Regions from separate parts of the Streptomyces sp. NPDC104309 genome, predicted to be linked through region 1. Evidence: riboswitches for the same ligand, from Rfam matches in the RefSeq annotation. Region 1 holds a riboswitch; each other region holds the start of a gene.
What was found. A riboswitch is a leader RNA that binds a small molecule or an ion and turns the genes downstream of it on or off. The one in region 1 is predicted to bind cyclic di-AMP.
Positions count from the first base shown of each region.

Region 2: linked by a shared signal. The riboswitch ahead of ACZ68L_RS03625 (transglycosylase family protein) and the one ahead of ACZ68L_RS24500 (M23 family metallopeptidase) in region 1 are both predicted to bind cyclic di-AMP.
Region 3: linked by a shared signal. The riboswitch ahead of ACZ68L_RS35085 (M23 family metallopeptidase) and the one ahead of ACZ68L_RS24500 (M23 family metallopeptidase) in region 1 are both predicted to bind cyclic di-AMP.
Region 4: linked by a shared signal. The riboswitch ahead of ACZ68L_RS22465 (C40 family peptidase) and the one ahead of ACZ68L_RS24500 (M23 family metallopeptidase) in region 1 are both predicted to bind cyclic di-AMP.

Region 1 covers NZ_JBVJMV010000017.1:52,789-56,113, reverse strand. The annotation lists gene ACZ68L_RS24505 (M16 family metallopeptidase) at 1-888, shown strand, start outside; cyclic di-AMP (ydaO/yuaA leader) riboswitch at 1,332-1,498, shown strand; gene ACZ68L_RS24500 (M23 family metallopeptidase) at 1,512-2,312, shown strand; gene ACZ68L_RS24495 (GntR family transcriptional regulator) at 2,540-3,253, shown strand.
Region 2 covers NZ_JBVJMV010000002.1:405,708-409,032, reverse strand. The annotation lists gene eno (phosphopyruvate hydratase) at 1-82, opposite strand, end outside; gene ACZ68L_RS03625 (transglycosylase family protein) at 515-1,276, opposite strand; cyclic di-AMP (ydaO/yuaA leader) riboswitch at 1,280-1,449, opposite strand; gene ACZ68L_RS03620 (transglycosylase family protein) at 1,750-2,706, opposite strand; gene ACZ68L_RS03615 (cytochrome P450 family protein) at 2,812-3,325, opposite strand, start outside.
Region 3 covers NZ_JBVJMV010000035.1:73,575-76,899, reverse strand. The annotation lists gene ACZ68L_RS35090 (alpha-galactosidase) at 1-1,673, shown strand, start outside; cyclic di-AMP (ydaO/yuaA leader) riboswitch at 1,963-2,123, shown strand; gene ACZ68L_RS35085 (M23 family metallopeptidase) at 2,127-3,074, shown strand; gene ACZ68L_RS35080 (SGNH/GDSL hydrolase family protein) at 3,264-3,325, shown strand, end outside.
Region 4 covers NZ_JBVJMV010000015.1:29,500-32,824, reverse strand. The annotation lists gene ACZ68L_RS22470 (hypothetical protein) at 82-435, shown strand; gene ACZ68L_RS22465 (C40 family peptidase) at 625-1,782, opposite strand; cyclic di-AMP (ydaO/yuaA leader) riboswitch at 1,781-1,945, opposite strand; gene pcrA (DNA helicase PcrA) at 2,203-3,325, shown strand, end outside.

The sequences.
Region 1 (3,325 bases):
CCGGCCACGGCGCGGATGTCGCGCCCGCGCCAGGGCACCGAGGAGACGGTGGAGCGGATCGACTCGGCGGCCGTGCGTGCCTTCTTCGACGCCCATGTCAGGCCGTCCACGGCGACCGCCGTGGTCGTCGGCGACCTCACCGGCATCGATCTCGACGCCCTGCTCGCCGACACCCTCGGCGATTGGTCGGGCGACGCCGCCGAGCCCCGTCCGGCCCCGCCGATCACCGCCGACGACACCGGCCGAGTGGTGATCGTCGACCGTCCCGGCGCGGTGCAGACGCAGCTGCTGATCGGCCGGATCGGCGCCGACCGGCACGACAGCGTGTGGCCGGCCCAGGTGCTGGGCACGTACTGCCTGGGCGGCACGCTCACCTCCCGGCTGGACCGTGTGCTGCGCGAGGAGAAGGGCTACACCTACGGCGTGCGGGCCTTCGCCCAGGTGCTGCGGTCGTCGGCCCCGGACTCCGCCTCGGGCGCGACCGGCGCCGCGATGCTCGCCATCAGCGGCTCGGTGGACACGGAGTCCACCGGACCGGCGCTGGAGGACCTGTGGACGGTCCTGCGGACCCTGGCGGCCGATGGACTGACCGATCAAGAGCGCGAGACGGCCGTGCAGAATCTCGTGGGCGTCGCACCGCTGAAGTTCGAGACGGCGGCCTCCGTCGCGGGCACTCTCGCCGATCAGGTCGAGCAGCACCTCCCGGACGACTACCAGGCACAGCTGTACGCCAGGCTCGCGGAGACCGGCACGGTCGAGGCGACCGCAGCGGTGGTCAACGCCTTCCCGGGAGACCGGCTCGTCACGGTCCTCGTCGGTGACGCTGCGCGGATCGAGGAGCCGGTCCGCGCGCTGGGCATCGGAGAGGTGTCGGTGGTCGCCGGCTGACCGTCGTCGTACCCCGTCGCGGATGCCGGATGCCGGATGCCGGACGACCGACCCGGCGCGGGTGCGGGCGCCGACTGGCCGGCTGCCCGGTCGCGTGTGACAGATCGCCGGCTGACTGTCACGTTCGATCGGGCACCGGCGGGGCTCCTGGCCATGTGCGGGTCGGTGCAGCGGAGCATCCGGCAGAGCAGGTCGCACCGGCTGAGTGCCGGTCGCACCGGTAGGTCCACCGATTCGCCGTAGGTGTGCATACCGGAACAGAAGGGAGGTCCTTGTGCGTCACATCTCGCCAGGGTCTCCCTTTTGTCCGTTCTGGTGGGGTGGTTGCCTGTCTGCCCTGTGGGATGCGCTACAAAACGGCCTGTCCGTTTGGTGAATGAAAGTGGCGCCGCTTAGCGTCGGCTGGGCTGTCCGCCACTCGTATGCCGCAACCGTGACGTACCGGACAGTCATCGCCGAGTCCCCGTCAGGCGCGAGCCTGGGGAGCCGGGGACCCACGCAGTCCCTGGGGTGAATCGGATGCCTGATCCTCGGTGAGGCCGGGGCGTCCGTAGGAGACCTTCCTGCTCCGAACCCGTCAGCTAACCCGGTAGGCGAGAAGGAAGGAAAGGATCAGCCACTCCATGGCTTTCACCCGTGCCACCGGGAAGCATCGCGCCCCGAGCCGACTGACCCGCAGGAGCGCGAAGATCGCCGGCACCGCGGCTCTGGCGACCACCGGAGTCATCGGCGGCATGGCCTCGCCGGCCCTCGCCGCGGACGCCGGGACTCCCTCCGTCAGCGAGACCGGTCTGAACCAGATCATCGCCATCGAGGGTGCACTCGCCGACCAGGTCGCCGCCCAGGCCGACGAGCAGAAGCGTCAGGCCGATGTCGCGGCCAAGGCTGAGGCGGAGGCCCGGCGCAAGGCCGAGGCCAAGAAGAAGGCCGCGGAGGCGAAGGCCGTGGCGGAGCGTGCGGCCGAGGCGCGTGCCGAGAAGGTGCGTGCCGCCCGGTCCGCCGAGCGCACCCGTCTGGGCGCCTACCAGCTCCCGGTCGCCGGCTCGTACGTCACCACCGGCTACAAGTCCAGCGGCTCGCTCTGGTCCTCCGGCAGTCACTCGGGCATCGACTTCCACGCCGCGTCCGGCAGCTCCGTCGTCGCCGTCGGTGCAGGAACAGTTGTCGAGGCCGGCTGGGGCGGTGCGTACGGCAACAACATCGTGCTCCGGATGACGGACGGTACGTACACGCAGTACGGCCACCTCTCCTCGATCGGCGTCTTTGTCGGCCAGAGCGTCGGTGCCGGTCAGCGGATCGGCCTCTCCGGCTCGACCGGCAACTCCACCGGGCCGCACCTCCACTTCGAGGCCCGGACCACGCCCTCGTACGGCTCTGACATGGACCCCGTCGCGTACCTGCGCGCCCACGGCGTCAACGTCTGACCGGGGCCTGTCAGCAGCACCCCTTCGAAGGCCCCGGCGTCGCGCCGGGGCCTTCGTCGTGCCCGGCCTCCGCACCCGCCCGCGGTACCTGCTCCCCGAACCGTTCTGTGGCCAAAAGATATTCATGAATTTCCACCTGGCATCGGAAATGTGGCCGCATTGCAATAGAGTCGCAGAACAGGCGTCGGTCGGCTGCGTTTCGCGGGGATTAAGGCGGAGGTTCGGACATGCGCATTCCGGCGCATTCGGTATGCACGGCAATCCGTGACGACATCGTCTCCGGTGTCTTCGCACGCGGCAGCCGGCTCACCGAGGAGTTGCTGGCGCGCCGTTACGGGGTCTCCCGTGTCCCGGTGCGGGAAGCGTTGCGGACCCTGGAGTCCGAGGGGTTCGTGGTCACCCGCCGGCACGCGGGCGCCTGTGTCGCCGAGCCCACCGAGCAGGAGGCCGCCGACCTCCTGGAGGTCCGGGCGCTGCTGGAGCCGCTGGGTGTCGCGCGCGCCGCGCAACGCCGCACCGAGGCGCATCTCAAGGTGCTGCGCGGTCTGGTCAGGCTCGGTCGGGAGCGGGCCGGGCGGGGCGAGGGGGAGGACCTGCGCTCACTGGGCGGCTGGTTCCACGAGACGTTGGTGCAGGCCTCGGGCAGTTCCAGCCTGATCGCGACACTCACTCAGCTGCGGCACAAGATCGCCTGGATGTACGTGGTCGATCAGCCGGCCCGCCCGGTGGATTCCTGGGCGGAGCACGGAGCCATTGTGGACGCGGTGGCGCGCGGCGACGCGGAACGGGCGAGGAAGCTGGCCACCCAGCATGCCGAACGGGCCACGACCGTGCACCGGCTGCGCCGCGCCGGCCGGCCGGACCGTCAGCCGGCCGCTTCCCGCGCCGGCCGGGTGAGGACTTCGCAACATTCCGTAAACACTCCGGGTGTCCGGAATTAATGATCACGCCGTATACAAAGAGTGGCAATTCCGTTCGGGTTTCTTTGGGCTGCCCGAATTCTCTTCGACCGC
Region 2 (3,325 bases), on a different contig from region 1:
CGAGGCCGACCTCGACCTCGACCGTGGGGTTCCCCCGGGAGTCGAGGATTTCCCGGGCTACGACGACGTCGATGGACGGCACGAGGCATCTCCTTCTGGGATATGACACTGGTTGTGCAGGGTCACTTTGGCCTTGCGACAAGAGCCTAACCGGCCCGGCCCGCTCAGTCGGACTACCGCCCGTCCCCTGGGACGAAAAAGGACCCAAGAGCGAGCATTACGGGGCGAACGGCCAGAATTTTACTGGCCAGTAACTACAGAAGTTGAACGATCACGCACCGATGGGGCCATCCCGGAGCCCGCCTCGCGCGGTCCGGCACCGGCCCGTACGGACGCGATACGGAGGCGACGCGCCCCGCAGGGACGGAGCTGCCGCACACTCCGCCGGGACGGAGCTGCCGCACACAGAGAGGTGACGCACCTCGCGGAAGCAGGGGTCACACGGAAACCCCGGCCCGGCGCGTACGGGGGAACGCGCGCCGGGCCGGGGTGCTCAGGGAGGAGAGATCCCGGACTACTTCGTCAGGTGCAGCTGCTGACCCGGGTAGATCAGGTCGGCGTCCTTGACGATGTCCTTGTTCAGCTCGAACAGCCGCTGCCAGCCGCCCTTGACCTCGTGGTCGGCGGCGATCTTGCTCAGGGAGTCGCCGGAGACGACCTTGTACTCGCCGTCGCCCTTCTTGACCTTCTCGCCGGTCGGGGTGGTGACGGTCTTCTTCGCCTCGGCCTGCGGGGCGGCGGAGCGGTCCGAGCGGTTGGTGGCGGGGGCCTCGGTGCGCTCGGCCTTCTTCGGCTGGGCCTGCTGGGTCGGCCGCTCGGGCGCGGCGGGGGCGCTCTGCTGCTGCGTGGCGCCGGAGTTGGTCTTCGAGGAGGAGCCGGTGTCGACGCCCGGGTTCACACCGTCGTTGCGCAGGTTGCCGGCGCCGGCGCAGCCCCAGGCACCCGGGCCCTGCATGGCGAGGAGCTTCTCGGCGGTGGCGATCTGCTGGGCCTTGGTGGCCAGGTCGGCACGGGAGGCGTACTGCGTACCGCCGGCGGCGGCCCAGCTGGACTGCGAGAACTGCAGACCGCCGTAGTAGCCGTTGCCGGTGTTGATGGACCAGTTGCCACCGGACTCGCACTGAGCGACAGCGTCCCAGGTGGCGACGGAGGCGGCGGAGGCACCGGTCGCGCCCATCAGCGGAACGACGACGGCGGTACCGGCGACACCGGCGAGCGTGGCGATACGAACGGCCTTGGACGGGCGGCGGTGCTTGCCCTTGCTGGAAAGCAGCATGGAACTTCTCCTCACCGACGCCTACGAGGTGAGCTGTCGGGTTCGGGCCAAGTGAGTTGCCCGGTCGCACGTCCTAGCACGCGACTTCACCCCAAGCCGTCCCTGACCGTCTTTCGGCGATCGGGCCGGCGCTTACCTGGGTCCCCCGCTCCTGCCTACGGCGCTTTACGCGTCTGTTCCCTTCGACCGACGGCAGGATTCGGCGTGACGGTCGACGGGGCCCGCGGTGCGAGCGGTTCCGACCGTAAACATAGGCAACCCCCACATTCAAAGATGGACACATCGGACAATCAGCCCTTACTTGCATCTGAGGAACCATCGTTTCCGCAGGTGGGAGGCGCTACGGAAGGGCCCCCCGAGCGCGACACGCCAGTTGACGTAAAGAGACCCATGTCTCACTTACGCATAAGTGGACATAGGTCCCTGAACTACCCCGGTTCTTGAGGCTCTATTAGCCGATTTTCAGACTGTCCTCAGTCGGCCTTCACATCGAGACGGAGGCTCTGGCCAGGAAGGATGAGGTCCGGGTCGGAGCCGACCGTCCCCTTGTTGGCCTCATAGAGCGCGGGCCAGCCGCCGGGAACCTTCTGTGCATCAGCAATCGCCCAGAGGTTGTCGCCGGAACGGACGGTGTACGCGCCGTCGGCGACCGGCGCGCCCGCGTCGCGCGCGTCGCCGCCGCCACGGGAGGCATGGCGGCCCGACTCGCGGTCGAGGCCGCCGTCCACGTCCCGGCTCTCCTCGGGGGCCGGAGCGCCGCGATGCTTGCCATGCGTACCGCTGGACGAGTCGGATGTACGGGGCGAATCGGATGCCTTGGAGGACGGACCCGTGGACGGGGCGGCCGACTCGGTGGCCGAAGGCTTCGCGGAGGGGACCGCCTTGTCCGCCTTCTTGTCCGCCTTCTTGCCCGTCGGCTTGCCCGTCGGCTTGTGGGCGGCGCCCGAGGGCGCGGCGGCATCGGACGGGGTCGCCGACGCGCCGTCAGCCGGCTCCACACCGTCCGCCGTCCCGGCGGAGTCCGTGACCCCCGGGTCGACACCCGGCAGCGTTCCGTCCGTCGCGAGACCGGAGATGACCGCACAGCTGGGCCACGCCTTCGGCCCCTTGTCGGCCAGGACCTTCTGGGCCACGGCGATCTGCTGCACGCGGCTGGCGAGGTCGGCACGCGGGGCGTACGACTCGCCGCCGTACGCCTTCCAGGTCTCCGGCGAGAACTGCAGACCGCCGTAGGAGCCGTTGCCGAGGTCGGCGCTCCACATGCCGCCGCTCTCGCACTCGGCCACCCGGTCCCAGGTCGTGGCGTCGGCCGCGTGCGCACCGGCCGCGCCGAGCAGCGGGATGGCGATGGCCGAGCCGGTCACGCCCGCGGCGACGACGATGGCGGGTGCCTGACGAGGGCGACGGTGTCTGCCGTTCGCGGAGCCCATGGGGTTGCCTTCCGTGTGACTGACGAGTGACTGGTGAGTCGAACGGTGAACCTAGCGGGACTCGAACGCGTGTCACAAGTCGATGCAGCGCAGATCACGTGAAAGTCACAGAGTTGACAGAGTGTCATCTTGTGTCGTCGCGACCCCCGGCGCGAACTCCACGGGCAGGGTGCGCAGTCCACGCATGATGAGTCCGCCACGCCACCGCAAATCGGTAGGTTCCACCGCAAGTCGCAGGTCCGGAAGGCGCCTCAGGAGCGTGGCGAGCGCGGTCTGTCCCTCCAGCCGGGCGAGTGGCGCTCCCAGGCAGTAGTGGATGCCGTGCCCGTATCCGAGGTGCTGATTGTCACGCCGTGCGAGGTCGAGCGTGTCGGGGTTCTCGAAGCGTTCCGGATCGCGGTCGGCGGCGGCGAGTACGACGAGCACGGGGTCGCCGGCCGCGATGTCCTGCCCGCCGAGCGTCAGCGGATCGGTGGCGAACCGCCAGGTCGCCAGCTCCACCGGGCCGTCGTACCGCAGCAGTTCCTCGATCCCGGTCTCCAGCAGCCCGCTCTCCCCCGCGTCGAGGGAGAGGTGCAGCCGCTCGCGCTGCGCGGGGTCGCGCAGCAGGGCGTACACC
Region 3 (3,325 bases), on a different contig from region 1:
ACGGCCCGCCGCTGGAACTGCTGCGCGCCGACGCCGCCGCCTGGGCGCTGCCCGCCCGCGACGGCTGGCGGCTGAGCCGGCTGCACGGCCGCTGGGCGGCGGAGTCCCGGCTCGCACGGGCGGAGCTGTCGTACGGCGAAAGCGTCATCTCCAGCAGGCGCGGCCATACGGGCCACCAGTACCTGCCGTGGGTCGCCCTCGATGCCGACGGTGCGGCGACCGAGGAGAGCGGGGAGGTGTACGGCTGTGCGCTCGGCTGGTCCGGGTCGTGGCGGATCTCCGTACAGCGGCTCCCCGACGGGCTCGTGCAGATCACCGGTGGCGCCGGCCACGACGACTCCGGGCTGCTGCTGCTCGGACCGGGGGAGTCCTACGTCACACCCGTCTTCGCCGGGCTGTGGAGCGCGGAGGGGTTCGGCGGGGCGAGCCGGGCCTGGCACGTCTGGCAGCTGGCCCATGTGATTCCGGACGCGCAGAGCCTGCGGCCGGTGCTCTACAACTCCTGGGAGGCGACCGGCTTCGACATCACGCAGGGGCAGCAGCGCGCCCTCGCCGAGCGGGCCGCGGCGATGGGGGTCGAGCTGTTCGTCGTGGACGACGCGTGGTTCGGGCGGCGCACGAGCGACCGGGCGGGGCTCGGGGACTGGACGCCGAATCCGGACCGCTTCCCCGGCGGGCTGAAGCCGCTCGCCGACGAAGTGCACGGTCTCGGCATGCAGTTCGGCATCTGGGTCGAGCCGGAAATGGTCAATGCCGACAGCGATCTCTATTGCGCACACCCGGACTGGGTGCAGCACTTCCCCGGTCGGGCGCGCACCGAGTTCCGTAATCAGCTGGTGCTCAATCTGGCCCGCGCCGATGTGCGGGACCATCTCTACGAGCAATTGGACACGTTGCTCTCCAGTGCGCCCGTCGACTATGTGAAATGGGACTTCAACCGCTCTTTCACCGATGCGGGCTGGCCGGGCGAGAAGTATCCGCAGAAGCTCTGGGTCGAGCATGTGCACGCCCTGTACGCGCTGATCGATCGGCTACGGGCCGCGCACCCCTCGGTCGCCTTCGAGTCCTGCTCGGGCGGCGGCGGCCGGGTCGATCTGGGGATTCTGTCCCGCACGGACCAGGTGTGGACCTCCGACAACACCGACCCGCTCGACCGCCTCGCCATCCAGGAGGGCTTCGGTCAGATCCATCCGGCCCGGGTGATGGCCGCCTGGGTCACCGACAGCCCGAACGTCCAGCTCAACAACCGGGTCAGCTCGCTGCGCTTCCGCTTCGTGAGCGCGATGGCCGGTGTGCTCGGGGTCGGCGGGGACCTCACCGAATGGAGTGCGGGGGAACTGGCCGAGGCGCGGGGCTGGGTGGACCTCTACAAGGAGATCCGGTCCGTGGTGCAGCACGGCGCCCTGTACCGGCTGCGCGCCCCGCGCGGCGGACTCAGCGCGGTCCAGTACATCCACGGGGAGGAGGCCGTGGTCCTGATGTGGCTGGAGGCACAGAGGTACGGGGAGCGGCCCCCGGCCCTCAGGCTGCGCGGGCTCGACCCCGCGGCGACGTACGCCTGCCTGGACACGGGGGTGGTGCACCACGGTTCGGTGCTGCTGCACCAGGGGCTGCACACCGGGCTTCAGGGGGATCTGGACGCGAGGGTGCTGAGGCTCCGGCGCGAGCGATGAACATGGGTGTCCGTAATGAGCCGATTTAGCACTAACGGGCTCTGTTTGTCAGGGAGATGGTCGCCTTCTCGTGAGCGGGATCATATCCGTGACGGTGCGTGCTGACGGAGCGGTCGGGCAGTCCGTGCGCGGCGCGGAAATTCAAGATCCTTAATCCACGGAGTGTGACCGGAATTCCGCGCTGAATTCCTGGCGCGGATTCCGGTACGGAGCCGGAGGCTTGTTCTCGCTGTCCCGACTCGCTTACGGTCACCGTCAATCCGGTCGGACCGCCTAATCCTGCCGCCGCCCGGAATTCGCACCCACTCATCGTGTGGCAGGAGCGGGGGAACCAGGTAGGCCGCCGATCGGAGAAATCCGGCCGGCTCGGGGTGAAGCCGCGCTCAGCGCGGCCGGGCATCTCCAGCCCGAACCCGACAGCTCACCTCGTAGGCGCCGGAGAGGAAACACCCCATGCCCATATCGGGTAAGCATCGCCGTACGAAGTCCAGCACCATCGCCCGTGGTGTCGCCGCCGCAGGCGCCGGTGGCGCCGTCATCGCGCTGCCGCTGCTCGGCGCCACCGGTGCCCACGCCGCGGAGCAGGCCGCCCCGGCCGCCGTCACGCAGTCCGCCTCCGTCGTCGCCGCGCACGCCGCCCCGGCCCAGCCGGTCGCACAGAAGCAGGCCGCCACCACGACCTACTCCGTCGTCTCCGGCGACTACCTGTCGAAGATCGCCGCCGAGCACAAGATCGAGGGCGGCTGGCAGAAGCTGTACCAGGACAACCGCGAGGTCGTCGGCGAGAACCCCGGTCTGATCTTCCCGGGCATGAAGCTGACGCTCGGTGGCAAGGCGTCGGCCGACGCCGCGTCCACCGGCGTCGGCACGGGCGCGGCCCTCCCCTCGAAGGCCCCCTCGGTCGTGGAGAAGTCCGCGCCGGCCAAGTCCGCCCCGGCCAAGGTTTCGACGGTCACGGAGTCCAAGACCTCCGCCCCGGCCGCCCGGAGCAGCAGCTCCGGCTACGCCCACCCGGTCCCGGGCAACCACACCACCGGTTACCGCGCCTCCGGCTCCAACTGGTCCAGCGGCAGCCACACCGGGATCGACTTCCCCGTCTTCACCGGCACCAGCGTGAAGGCCATCACCTCCGGCACCGTCGTCACCGCCGGCTGGGGTGGCGCGTACGGCAACCAGGTCGTCATCAAGCACGCCGACGGCCACTACTCGCAGTACGGCCACCTGTCCTCGATCTCCGTCTCGGCGGGCCAGTCCGTGAGCACCGGTCAGCAGATCGGCCTCTCGGGCGCCACCGGCAACGCCACCGGACCGCACCTGCACTTCGAGGTCCGCACGGGCCCGGCGTACGGTTCGGACATCGACCCGATCGCCTTCCTGGCGTCGCACGGCATCTACGTCTGAGCCGAACTGCCGGGCAGTTGAACGACAAGGCATGACCCGAGCCACACAGAAGGGGCGGTGCGCGGTGGCGCACCGCCCCTTCTGCTTATTCCCCCTTTACCAAAACCTGACCGGGTGGTCTATCTCACCACCCGTCAACCCCTTATTACGGTCGCGTAGGTCACATTCGACGGTGCAGGATAAGCGTTTGTGGCAGACGATTCGAGAAGAAATCAACGTGGCGTCATCAACCGACATGGTGTCATCGGGTC
Region 4 (3,325 bases), on a different contig from region 1:
TTGGTGCAGACACGAGTGAAGCGCCAGGAAGCCGTACCTGCCTGCGGAGTGGTGATATGGGCGGGGCTAGGCTGCGGCCTCATGGACGTACTCATTCATGCCTTCGTCGCACTGCACATCATCGGTATCGCCTCACTGCTGGGCGGCTTCCTGACCCAGATGAAGGCGATGGGCGCGGGCGCGGCCCGGTTCGTCCCGGCGATGCTGCACGGCGCGCTGACGATGCTGGTCACCGGGGTCGCGCTGGTCGGGCTCAACGAGGCCGACGACCACCACGTGAACAACATAAAGATCGGGGTCAAGCTGCTGCTCCTGGTCGTCGTCCTCGCGCTCGTCTACATCAAGCGGGACGAGGAGAAGGTCGACAAGGGCGCCTTCGCGGCGGTGGGCGGGCTGACGCTCGCCAACATCTTCATCGCCACGCTCTGGACCTGAGGGCCCGAAGGCCTGAGGAGGACCGCGGCCCGGCGTCCGGCAGCCGGGGGCCGTCGTCCGGGCCCTGAGCTCTGAGGGCCGCGGTACGAGGTCTGCGGATCGCGGCCGGGACGGTGCCCGGCCAGGACAATGCCCGGCCCGGCCGCCGCGCGGGGCGGGCCCACGCGCCGGCCGCCGGGGAGCGGGCCGCTACGCCGGCCGCACGCTGCCGTAGATCGGCATGTAGTAGATCGACTCCTCGCGCACATTCGCCCCCGGCTTCGGCGCGTGGATCATCATTCCGTCGCCCTTGTAGATGCCGACGTGGCTGATGTCGTCGTAGAAGAAGACGAGGTCACCCGGACGCAGATCCGCCGTGGCGACCTTGGTGCCGATCTTCACCTGGTCCCAGGTGGTGCGCGGGATGTCGACGCCCGCCGCCTTCCACGCGGCCTGGGTGAGTCCGGAGCAGTCGTACGAGGACGGACCCGTCGCGCCCCAGACGTACGGCTTGCCCAGCTGGGCCCTGGCGAAGGAGAGGACCTTCTCCGCCTTGGTGGTGGCGCTGCTGTCCGAGCCGGTCCCGGCGCCCGTCCCCGTACCGCCGCCGGACCCCGACTTCCTCGCGGCCTCCTCGGCCTTGCGGTCCGCCTCCGCCTTGGCGGCGGCCTGCTGCCGCGCCAGTTCCTCCGCCTTGCGCTTGGCCTCCGCCTCCTTCTTCCGCTCCAGCGCCGCGAGCCGCGCCTTCTCCTCGGCGGTCAGTTTCGACAGCGTCGCGCGCGCCTCGCCCAGCTTCCGCTGGACGTTCTGCTTGCTGGTGCGCAGCGTGGTCTGTGTCGTGGTCAGCGTCTCCAGGCTCTGCACCGCCTCGGCGCGCTTCTTCGAGGCCTTGACCTGCTGTGCGCGGAAGTCCGTGACCGCCTTCTGCTGCTGAGCCGTCATGCGGTTCATCAGCTGGCTCTGGTCGAAGTACGACTGCGGGTCGTCGGCCAGGAAGAAGGTGGCGCTCGGCGTGAGCGAGCCGGTGCGGTACTGCGCGGCGGCGTAGGCGCCGAGCGTCCTGCGGGCGTCGTTGAGTTTGTCGGCGCGCCTCGCCACGTCCTCCAGGAGGGCGTCGACCTCGGCGCGCTGGGCGGCGGAGTCCTCCTTCGCCTGGTTGTACCGCTGGGTCGCGGTGCCCGCCTGCCGGTAGAGGTCGTCGACCTTCTTCTGGACGTCCTCGATGCTGGGCTTCGGAGCGGGCGCCGCCGTGGCGCTCTGCGTGGAGAGCAGGGTCACGGACGCCAGCGCGGCCGTCGTGAGACCGACGGCCGGTGTGGTGGTGCGCACCCGGGTACGCGGTTTGCGATGCGACGCCAAGGCCGGCATCTCCTTCCGTGGACCGCCTACCGGGTTAGCTGTCGGGTTCGGGCGGAACGGAAGGCTGCCCTACGGTCCGAGTGGGGGTACGGACCGATTCACCCCGGTGGTGCGTGTGGGTCCCCGGTTCCGAACGTCCGCGAGGACAGCCCGGATTCGGCGCGGGCGCCCGCTCGGCGTGGTTCGCCTCAGGGGGTACGGGCCGCCCGGTCGAGCACGCTAGCCAATCCATGGTGCTGCTGTGAAGGTCGATGTTCGATATGCCCGATACATTTTCGTGACCTTCGCGGGGCGGGGGCGACGGGGCCGGTCGAGGCCCGGAATTCCTTACGGGGCGTGGGTGTCCGGTCTCTTTGTGTGCCCGGTGGTCGGGTGCGGTTCGCCATGCGGCAGCCACGTGTCGGTGCGGCGGCCTAGACTCGACAAGCGATGAGCAGCCTCTTTGACGACAGCTTCCTGGCCGGCCTCCAGCACTCGGAGGAAGAGCCCCCGCCACCCCCCGAGGACTCCGCACCCGAAGCGGTGCCGGAGGACCTCTTCGCGGGCGTCTTCGACGGGCCCGCGCCGCCCAGGGACGCGTACTACCGTGACGGCGCGCACCGCCCCGTCATCGACTCCGCGGCGCTCCTCGACGGGCTGAACACCGAACAGCGCGCCGCGGTGGTCCACGCCGGCTCCCCGCTGCTCATCGTCGCCGGGGCGGGCTCCGGCAAGACCCGGGTGCTGACCCACCGGATCGCCCACCTCCTCGCCGAGCGCGGAGTGCACCCCGGCCAGATCCTGGCGATCACCTTCACCAACAAGGCCGCGGGCGAGATGAAGGAGCGCGTCGAGCAGCTCGTCGGACCGCGTGCCCACGCCATGTGGGTCATGACCTTCCACAGCGCGTGCGTACGCATCCTGCGCCGCGAGTCGAAGAAGCTCGGCTTCACCTCGTCGTTCTCGATCTACGACGCCGCCGACTCCAAGCGGCTGATGGCCCTGGTCTGCCGTGATCTCGACCTCGACCCCAAGCGCTTCCCGCCGAAGTCGTTCACCGCCAAGGTCTCCAACCTGAAGAACGAACTGATCGACGAGGAGACCTTCGCCGGTCAGGCCGCGGACGGTTTCGAGAAGACCCTCGCCCAGGCCTACGCGATGTACCAGTCCCGGCTGCGCGAGGCCAACGCGCTGGACTTCGACGACATCATCATGACGACGGTCCACCTGCTGCAGGCGTTCCCCGATGTCGCCGAGCACTACCGCCGCCGCTTCCGGCACGTCCTGGTCGACGAGTACCAGGACACCAACCACGCCCAGTACACCCTCGTACGCGAACTGGTCGGCCCGGCCGGCGAGGGCGACGCCCCCGCCGAGCTGTGTGTCGTCGGTGACGCGGACCAGTCGATCTACGCGTTCCGCGGCGCGACCATCCGCAACATCCTCCAGTTCGAGGAGGACTACCCGAACGCGACGACGATCCTGCTGGAGCAGAACTACCGCTCCACGCAGACGATCCTGTCCGCCGCCAACGCGGTCATCGAGCGCAACGAGAGCCGCCGCCCCAAGAACC